One region of the Peribacillus sp. NPDC055009 genome, then DNA from elsewhere that is predicted to be linked to it. Evidence: predicted binding sites of a transcription regulator. Region 1 holds the regulator's gene; the other holds the start of a gene.

Region 1 (4,437 bases):
ACTGCCCTTAATCTCCTTGGTTTCTTCCTTAAATAGACTGTAGGTAAAAGAGTTCTATCTTACTGTTAAAACAAAGTTGATTGGAACGGAAGGTACGAGACTCCTGCGGGGAAAGTGCGTCCAAGGGAGACCCCACAGGCGCTATGGCGCCGAGGAGGCTCCCGGACCGCCCGCGGAAAGCGAGTGCCAGGAGTGGAAATCAACGGCCTAATATACTGTAGACAAACTCAATTATTGAGTTTGTCTACAGTCAGAGCCTGCTAAATTTTTTTAGGGGCTATTTTTAATACAGTGATCAATTAATTCCTTGCTGCTTTAAGGCGCTGAATAAACCGAAGACGGAATTTGCTCCACATTTGAACCTTCGCTATATCCCCATTACATATAAAGTTTATCTTTCCAAAAATTCAATTTGGAGTTGCAAAAAAAATTCAAACCATATATACTATGAATCGTGAACTTCTTCAATAGCGGTTTGCATGATGGCTACTTAAAGGGTTAGGACCTCTTTGGACTAACTTTCCCCCGTGGTAGTTATCAGAACTTATTTTTAAATCATGGTAAGGGGGAAGCTTAATATGGAAACAGCTTACACTATGGAAACTATGGGTAGACACGTCATTTCTGAACTTTGGGGTTGTGACTTTGAAAAACTGAACAATATCGATTTAATTGAAAAGATTTTTGTTGATGCTGCTTTGAAATCAGGTGCAGAGGTACGAGAAGTTGCCTTTCACAAATTTGCTCCACAAGGAGTCAGCGGGGTTGTCATCATTTCTGAATCACACTTAACGATTCACAGTTTTCCAGAACACGGCTATGCGAGCATTGATGTCTATACATGCGGTAACTTGGATCCGAATATTGCGGCAGATTATATTGCAGAAGCTTTGAATGCGCAAACACGTGAAAACATAGAATTACCACGTGGATTAGGTCCTGTACAAATGAAAAAAGCCAATATAAGTGCCCTATAAAAAACACGTATACACAGAGATGCCATGGGTGCATCTCTTTTTTAATGCAATCAATCGGCAGTCTGCTTCCCTTTATAGGGGAGGATGCCCTTGCAGCATAAAGACTTTGACAACGGTGCTTCAACGGCAGAACAAAAAGTGCCTGCTGCCGGAAGTTACACTTTTTACTTGTACTGGCCGTTCCATTTAATATAAGATTAAGATAGAGAAGTAATTCCTTGGGGAACATTTAGATAGGGGAGTCCTACATAAAATACGGAGCTGATAATGATGAAATGCCCATCATGTCAATATAACGGAACAAGAGTGCTCGATTCCAGGCCAGTCGATGAAAGTAAATCGATTCGACGACGCCGTGAATGTGAGGCATGTGGTTTTCGATTCACGACATTTGAAAAGGTGGAGGAAACACCGCTTATTGTAGTGAAAAAGGGCGGGACGCGGGAAGAGTTCAGTCGTGATAAAATCCTGCGTGGCTTAATCAGGGCTTGCGAAAAACGCCCGGTTCCCTTGAAAGAACTAGAGCAAATTACCAGTTATGTAGAAAAAGAACTACGAAACCAGGGCATATCGGAAGTGAAAAGCGACAATGTCGGCGAGATGGTGATGGACAAGCTGGCAGAAGTCGATGAGGTTGCCTATGTAAGGTTCGCATCCGTCTATCGACAATTTAAAGACATCAATGTCTTTATCGATGAATTGAAAGATTTGATAAATAAAGAAAGAAAGTAGAGCTGAAGATTCACTTTGGCTCTTTTTTCACTACATCTTTTGAAAGGTTTGAATGGAGATGTCAAAGCATTGGCAAGAATTGCTCCCAGCTGATTCATATTTGGTCTCATCTGCGGGGCTGCTTCATGACTATGATCGGAAAATACTTACCCGACTATATCAACCTCTTATTGGACCTATATGCATTAGCCTATATATGACGTTATGGAGTGAGTTGGAGGAGAACAGGCTATGGTCGGAAACCTCCTCACATTATCAATTAATGAATACCATCGGCCTTAAGTTAGCTGATATTTACGAAGCCCGGCTTTTACTTGAGGGAATCGGTCTGTTGAATGTATATAAGAAATCGAAAAATGAAACGAAGGAATTCATCTATGAGTTAAACCCGCCGCTTTCCCCCCAGCAGTTTTTCACGGATGGAATGCTGAATATTTACTTATACAAAAAAATCGGTAAAGCGCAATTCAACCGGTTAAAGAGATTCTTTTGTGATGACCATATCTTAACCGATCAATATGAAGGTGTGACTAAATCTTTTGCGGAAGTATTCTCATCAGATCATTTGGACTCTTTATATGTAACGGATGAAGCGAAAAATGAATGGCAGCCGATGCCTGAACAGCAATACATCGATCGGAAGGAAGGCGTCGAGCCATCGGGGTTTGATGACTTATTTGATTTCGACCTTTTATTTGCCGGGATAAAATCCTCGATCGTACCGAAAAAGGCATTTACTCCGAAAATAAAAAATACGATTGCCAAACTTGCTTTTTTATATGGCATCGATCCGCTTGAAATGCAAAAACTAGTAATGGATGCCGTTTCATTGGATGATGAGATCGATGAGGAAGTGCTCAGAAAGGCGGCAAGGGACTGGTATCAGATTGAACGACAGGCCGATATGCCTTCCCTTGTCAATCGGGTGCAGCCGATTCGTGAACGGACGCAAAAAGAGGAACCGAAAACACAGGAACAAGAGTTAATCCGCCATTTGGAGACGATTTCCCCAAGGGAGCGGCTGATGCAATTGTCTGGCGGTGCAGAGCCATCAAGCGGTGATTTGAAAGTCGTTGAGGGCGTGATGATCAATCAAAAGCTGAATCCGGGTGTCGTCAATGTCTTGATTGAATATGTCATGCTCAAAACGGATATGAAGTTCACGAAGGGCTATGTCGAAAAGCTGGCAGGCCATTGGGCACGACTGAAGGTCTCCACGGTGGTCGAGGCGATGGAGCTAGCTAAAAATGAACATAGGAAATATCAGGACTGGGCTCAAGGAAGCAGGAATGCTGCGAAGGGCGGCCGGAAAAAGGCGATACGTGAAGAAGTGGTTCCGGAGTGGCTTGAGAAAAAAGAAGAAGCACAGCAGGAGCAGAATGCAGATCAGCCTGAATTGGATGCCCAGAAACGCGAGCTTCTGGAGAAATGGAAGCAGTGGAAAGCAGGAGGTGAAATGAACGATGGAAAAGATTAATAGGTCCCTTAATAAATTGGCGAATACAAATCAATTTCAACAGCGTTATGAAAAGCTGAAGCAGGAGATTTTTGAAAACGAACAAGTGCGGTTATTTATGAATGCCAACAGCTCGACGGTCACGAAGGAAATGATTGATAAAAACTTGGGGAAGCTTTATGAGTTCACTTCACAAAGCAATAAGTGTGATAAATGTCCGAGCTTGGATGGCTGCATCAATATGATGCAGGGGTATTATCCCAAATTGGTGGTTCAAGGGAAAGCCCTGAACCTGCATTATGAAGTCTGCCCGCGGAAATTGGCAGAGGATGAAAAGCGGAAACGGGAAAAGTTGATCCGCAGCCTGTATGTACCGAAGGATATTTTAAAGGCGAGCATTGAAGACTTTACCCAAACGGATAATGAAAACAAACGCTTGTCTGTCTTAAGTAAAGCGATGTCGTTCATTATGGAATATGAGCCAGGTAAAAGGCAAAAAGGCTTATATATTTATGGGAAATTCGGCGTTGGGAAAACGTACTTATTAGGTGCGATTGCCAATGAACTTGCAAAAAGGCAAATTTCCTCCCTTATTGTCTATGTACCTGACTACTTGAGGGAACTTAAGGGATCGATAGGTGATAATACGGTCAATGAAAAAATTGAAATGGTGAAAACGGCACCTGTCCTCATGCTTGATGATATTGGAGCGGAGTCCATGACGAGCTGGGGACGCGATGAGGTTTTTGGTCCGATTTTACAATTCAGGATGCTGGAAAACCTGCCAACGTTTTTCACTTCGAATTTTGACTTGAATGGCCTGGAGAACCACCTGACCTTTTCACAGCGTGGTGAGAAGGAAGAAGTGAAGGCGGCCAGGGTACTGGAAAGAATTCAATATTTAGCTGAGCCGGTCAAGCTTGATGGCATGAATCGGAGAAGATGAAGAAAAGTGGTCTCTTAATGGAGGTCACTTTTTTCATCTTACAAGGCTCATCCTACTTCTAAACACGTCCCCATCCCCATATACATGAAAAAAGAAGCAAGGGGGAAGGGGGGATGTCGTAGTGCAAATTTCGTTTCAAAACGATTCAGAGGCATTGAAATTACTGAATTTCGTTTCTGTCCATCCACTGGGGGCAGAATTTCAAGCATATATTCGATTTCTTCCGCAACAAGGCATGTATGTGGATATGACGGAGTCTTCAGGTGATGAATGGCTAATTCTGCTTCGTGATGCATTTCATTCTTTTTTATTGGAAGAAAAGACGC
Region 2 (4,437 bases), on a different contig from region 1:
TGGAGCTAATTCCATAGCGGAAATGAACCATTTTGGAAGCTCTTCTGTATCGGCTTCTGGATGACGGTCCAAGTATTCCTGTACAATGTCAGCCTTAACTTCAATGAATTTACCAAGACGGCCGCTGCGGAAATACGTGAAGGAGAAATATGGTTCAAGACCTGTTGATACCCCGACCATAGTTCCTGTGCTTCCTGTAGGAGCAACTGTCAATAAATGAGAGTTACGGATGCCATGTGCAGCAACACTTTCCCTGATATCTTCAGGCATTTTTTCCATAAATCCGGTTTGTGTGAAACGTGTTCTAAGCTCATCGGTTTCTTTGTCCGTTGACCCGATCAGGAACGGGAAACTGCCTTTTTCTTTAGCAAGTTCCACGGAAGCCCTGTAAGCTGTCGTCGCAATCGTTTCAAACACCTTGTCAACCAGGATATTTCCTTCTTCAGAGCCATATTCCGTCTCACAGTAGATCAAAAGGTCATGCAGACCCATTACACCAAGTCCAACCCGTCGCTCGCCCAGTGCCTGTTTTTTGTTTTCTTCCAAGAAATAAGGAGTTGCGTCAATGACATTGTCCTGCATACGCACACCGACTTCGACAGTCTGCTTAAGTTTCTCGAAATTAACGGTTTTGCTTTCTTTATCAGCCATCTCAGCCAGATTGACTGCCGCAAGGTTACATACTGAATATGGGGCCAATGGCTGTTCTCCACAAGGGTTCGTCGCTACGACCTGTTGACCGTATGCTTTGGCATTCGTCATTTCATTAGCATTATCGATAAAGAAAATACCTGGTTCAGCAGAATATGTTGCACAAATATTTATTAAATTCCAAAGCTCTTTAGCGCGGATTTTACGGTAAACACGGACTTTGTGACCCATTTTCTCCCATTCGCGAACATCGCCGACATTATGCCATTCTTCATTGTAAATGGCCATTTCTTCGGCATTATAGCTTTCAACATCAGGAAAACGCAATTCGTATTCCGCATCTTGTTCCGCCGCTTCCATGAATTCCTTAGTCAGGCAAATCGAGATGTTGGCTCCAGTCAGAAAATCAGAATTATGGACACTGTATGTTCCCCCTGTACGGAGCTTTTCCTCTGCATCCCTAATGATTTTCTCGCTGAATCCACCTTGGCCAGGAATCTCCTTATAATTGATGATCCCTTGATACATAGCCGTTTCCTGTTCCGTGTGCGGCGTGAATTTCAATTTATCCGTCGCATATTTCTTGATTGCTTCGTCTTTAGTATTTTCCACTAGGTAACGCAGAATCCTTGGGTTTTGCATTTTAGAAATGATGAACTCTGCAATATCAGGATGCCAATCAGCAAGCATGATCATTTGCGCGCCGCGTCTGCTACCGCCCTGTTCAACAAGATGCGTCAGTTTCGCAATATCGTCAAGCCACGACACAGAACCCGAGGATTTTCCGTTTACGCCTTTTGCCAGAGTGTTTCTTGGACGCAGTGTCGACCCGTTCGTTCCCACTCCGCCGCCGCGGCTCATGATTTCCATCACTTGTTTCCTATGTTCTGAAATACCTTCACGTGAATCCGGTACGAATGGCATTACATAACAGTTGAAATAAGTAACATCCGTATTGGAACCTGCACCATATAATACTCGTCCTGCCGGGACGAAATTAAGGTTCTTTAATTCTTCATAGAATTTATTGAACCATTCCGTTCTCTTTTCTTCCGTGGTTTCCACTGATGCCAATCCCGTTGCATTACGTTTCGCAATTTGTTCATAGTATATTTCAAGCGGCTTTTCGATAATATCCAAAGGACGGTTTACAATTCCCGTCTCCATTTCTTCCGGATTATCCAGAACGCCACGGAACTCTTCATCCACCAAAACCTTCGCTTTTTTGGTTTCCCAATCTATTTCAACGATGTAACCGAGACCCCTTGCCGGGAATTTCGGATCTTCCTTAATCGTCAACACGACGAAATCGCCTGCCGAGAGTGTGATTTTTTCAGTATCCTTAAAAGAATAGCGGTCAAGCATGACTAGACGGGACACTCCCTTATGCGCCATTTTCATATCAGCAGTTACAGGGTGAACCTGGGGAAATAAAGAAATATCCTTATTCAACCTTTCTAGATCAACCTTTAAAGCTTCTTTTATTACAACCGACATAATTCCCTCTCCTTTATATGTTTCAAGATCCGTTCTTGCTGCCGCAAAAATCCTTATGTAACCTTACATGTCCGTTTCGCTTAACAAGTACCCTAAATTTATCATAGCGAAACTCAAAAATCAACATATAGTGTCGCATTAAATATTTCAACTACTATATATTGTGTTTGTTTTGAATAACTTTTAATTTTGTCAAACGATAAATCAATTAATATAGTTAGCAAAAAGGAGGAAAATGTCGATTTACAATAATTTTTCATCAGATTTCAATTAATTTGGACCTTGCTTTTTCCCCATCCCTTTTAGGGCTTATCCCTGCAAGGGATGCGTTATTTGGTCAAACAAATCTGAAAAAACTTTTTTATTATCCACTCTAATTATGCTTCCTCTATCTCATGAAATTCCAATCATCGCTTTCATATTTGCTTTCTGCAATGGACTTCACTTCCAGCAATTGCTTTTCGGTGAGGACGTATGGCTCTAAATCGACCGAAAGTCCTTCGGCAAAACCTTTTTCAAAAGCTTCTTTCGCTTCAGGGATGGTAATCTTTCTCCCTGCAATATCATTTATGGCCACAGCTTTGTTTTTTAGGTTTTTTTGCATTCTCTCTTTAACCCTGTCATTTGAGAATTTAAATACGCTAAAAAGCTTATCATCATCAAGTTCAAGCAAAATGGATCCGTGCTGAAGGATGACGCCTTTTTGCCTGGTTTGAGCGCTGCCAGCGACCTTCCTGCCCTCAACGACCAGTTCATACCAGCTTGGAGCATCAAAGCAAACCGAAGACCTGGGCGATTTTAAAGCCGCTTTTTCCTGATCGGTTCGGGGCACGGCAAAATAAGCATCCAATCCCAGATTCCTGAATCCCATTAATATTCCTTCAGAAATGACACGATATGCTTCAGTAACGGTAGTCGGCATTCCCGGATAGGATTCTGGAACGATTACGCTATAAGTCAATTCATGCTCGTGCAGGACCGCTCGTCCTCCTGTTGGCCTGCGTACAAAACCAAGGCCCTGCCTTTTGACCTCTTCGATATCAATTTCCGCTTCCGCCTTTTGAAAATAACCGATCGACAATGTAGCTGGATCCCAGCCGTAAAAGCGTATGATTGGCGGAATTTCCCCTTTGCTTTGCCAGTTTAACAGAGCTTCGTCCAGTGCCATATTAAAAGCCGGTGAACAATACCCCGAATCTATAAAACCCCATTTATCTTTAGCCATCCTTACCCCTCGTTTCGATAGACTGTTTTTCAATACCCCACAAAAAACTCACATGTAGTAGTTTAACAGACTTTAACACTCTAAAAAAGAAAGTACTATCAAGTCCATGAAGAATTTGATGAAAATTCTTTTTGATTATTGGGTAAAGCAATTATATAATAAAGATTGTCTGTATTCGTTAAGGTAGAAGGGAGTTTTTATGTTTGGAAATATTATATACACTGCTCATCATCTTAGGAGTGGTTATTGCGTATTCACTTTTTAATTGGTACCGCCAGCGTAAAATCGTTAAAACACTAACACAGGACGAATTTATCGCTAACTACAGAAAAGTGCAGCTAATCGATGTGCGGGAACCGAATGATTTCGATAATGGCCATATCTTAGGCGCAAGAAACATCCCTATGACTCAAATGAAAACACGCTTGGTCGAAATTAGGCCGGACAAGCCTGTATATTTGTACGCTCAAAGCGAAATCATCAGCGGCAGAGCTGCAGCCATGCTATACAAAAAGGGCTACAGGGAACTTTTTCACCTAAAGGGCGGTTTCAAAATGTGGACCGGGAAAATCAAAGCAAAGAAATAAGACCCCATCTCCGCATGGGCTCTTTTTAATTCAATAGCTCAAGGAAAAGAAAGTTAACTGCTGGACTTTAATGAAATCTTACATAAACATGAAAAATCCCCGCCGGCAGGCAGGGATTTTTTTCGTATAAGCTATCAATCTAGGCTTGATAACGCAGAACAGGTTTTCTTGCAGCAAGAGTTTCATCAAGCCGCTTTATAACGGTTGTATGCGGAGCTTCCTGAACGATTTCCGGGGTTTCTTCCGCTTCCTTGGCAATCTGGATCATCGCATCGATGAACGCATCCAGCGTTTCTTTTGACTCGGTTTCAGTCGGTTCTATCATCATTCCTTCCTCCACGTTCAACGGGAAGTAAATGGTTGGAGGATGATACCCGAAATCCAGTAATCTTTTGGCTATATCGAGAGTCCTAACCCCCAATTTCTTTTGCCGGCGTCCGCTTAATACGAATTCGTGCTTACAATGACGATTATATG

The links. The regulator NrdR, encoded in region 1, represses ribonucleotide reductase genes. The targets are predictions, from matches to a motif close to AACACNATATATNGTGTT.
Region 2: a site for NrdR is predicted at 2,299-2,316, ahead of ACWF5P_RS09135 (vitamin B12-dependent ribonucleotide reductase). Genes of this name have one in related genera too.

What each region holds. Positions count from the first base shown of each region.
Region 1 covers NZ_JBSGVZ010000001.1:566,212-570,648, forward strand. The annotation lists partial or broken gene ACWF5P_RS02815 (IS5/IS1182 family transposase) at 1-30, opposite strand, end outside; gene speD (adenosylmethionine decarboxylase) at 597-977, shown strand; gene nrdR (transcriptional regulator NrdR) at 1,248-1,709, shown strand; gene ACWF5P_RS02830 (replication initiation and membrane attachment family protein) at 1,768-3,186, shown strand; gene dnaI (primosomal protein DnaI) at 3,173-4,111, shown strand; gene ytxC (sporulation protein YtxC) at 4,233-4,437, shown strand, end outside.
Region 2 covers NZ_JBSGVZ010000004.1:174,572-179,008, reverse strand. The annotation lists gene ACWF5P_RS09135 (vitamin B12-dependent ribonucleotide reductase) at 1-2,148, opposite strand, end outside; gene ACWF5P_RS09130 (lipoate--protein ligase family protein) at 2,537-3,373, opposite strand; gene ACWF5P_RS09125 (rhodanese-like domain-containing protein) at 3,577-3,960, shown strand; gene gcvPB (aminomethyl-transferring glycine dehydrogenase subunit GcvPB) at 4,100-4,437, opposite strand, start outside.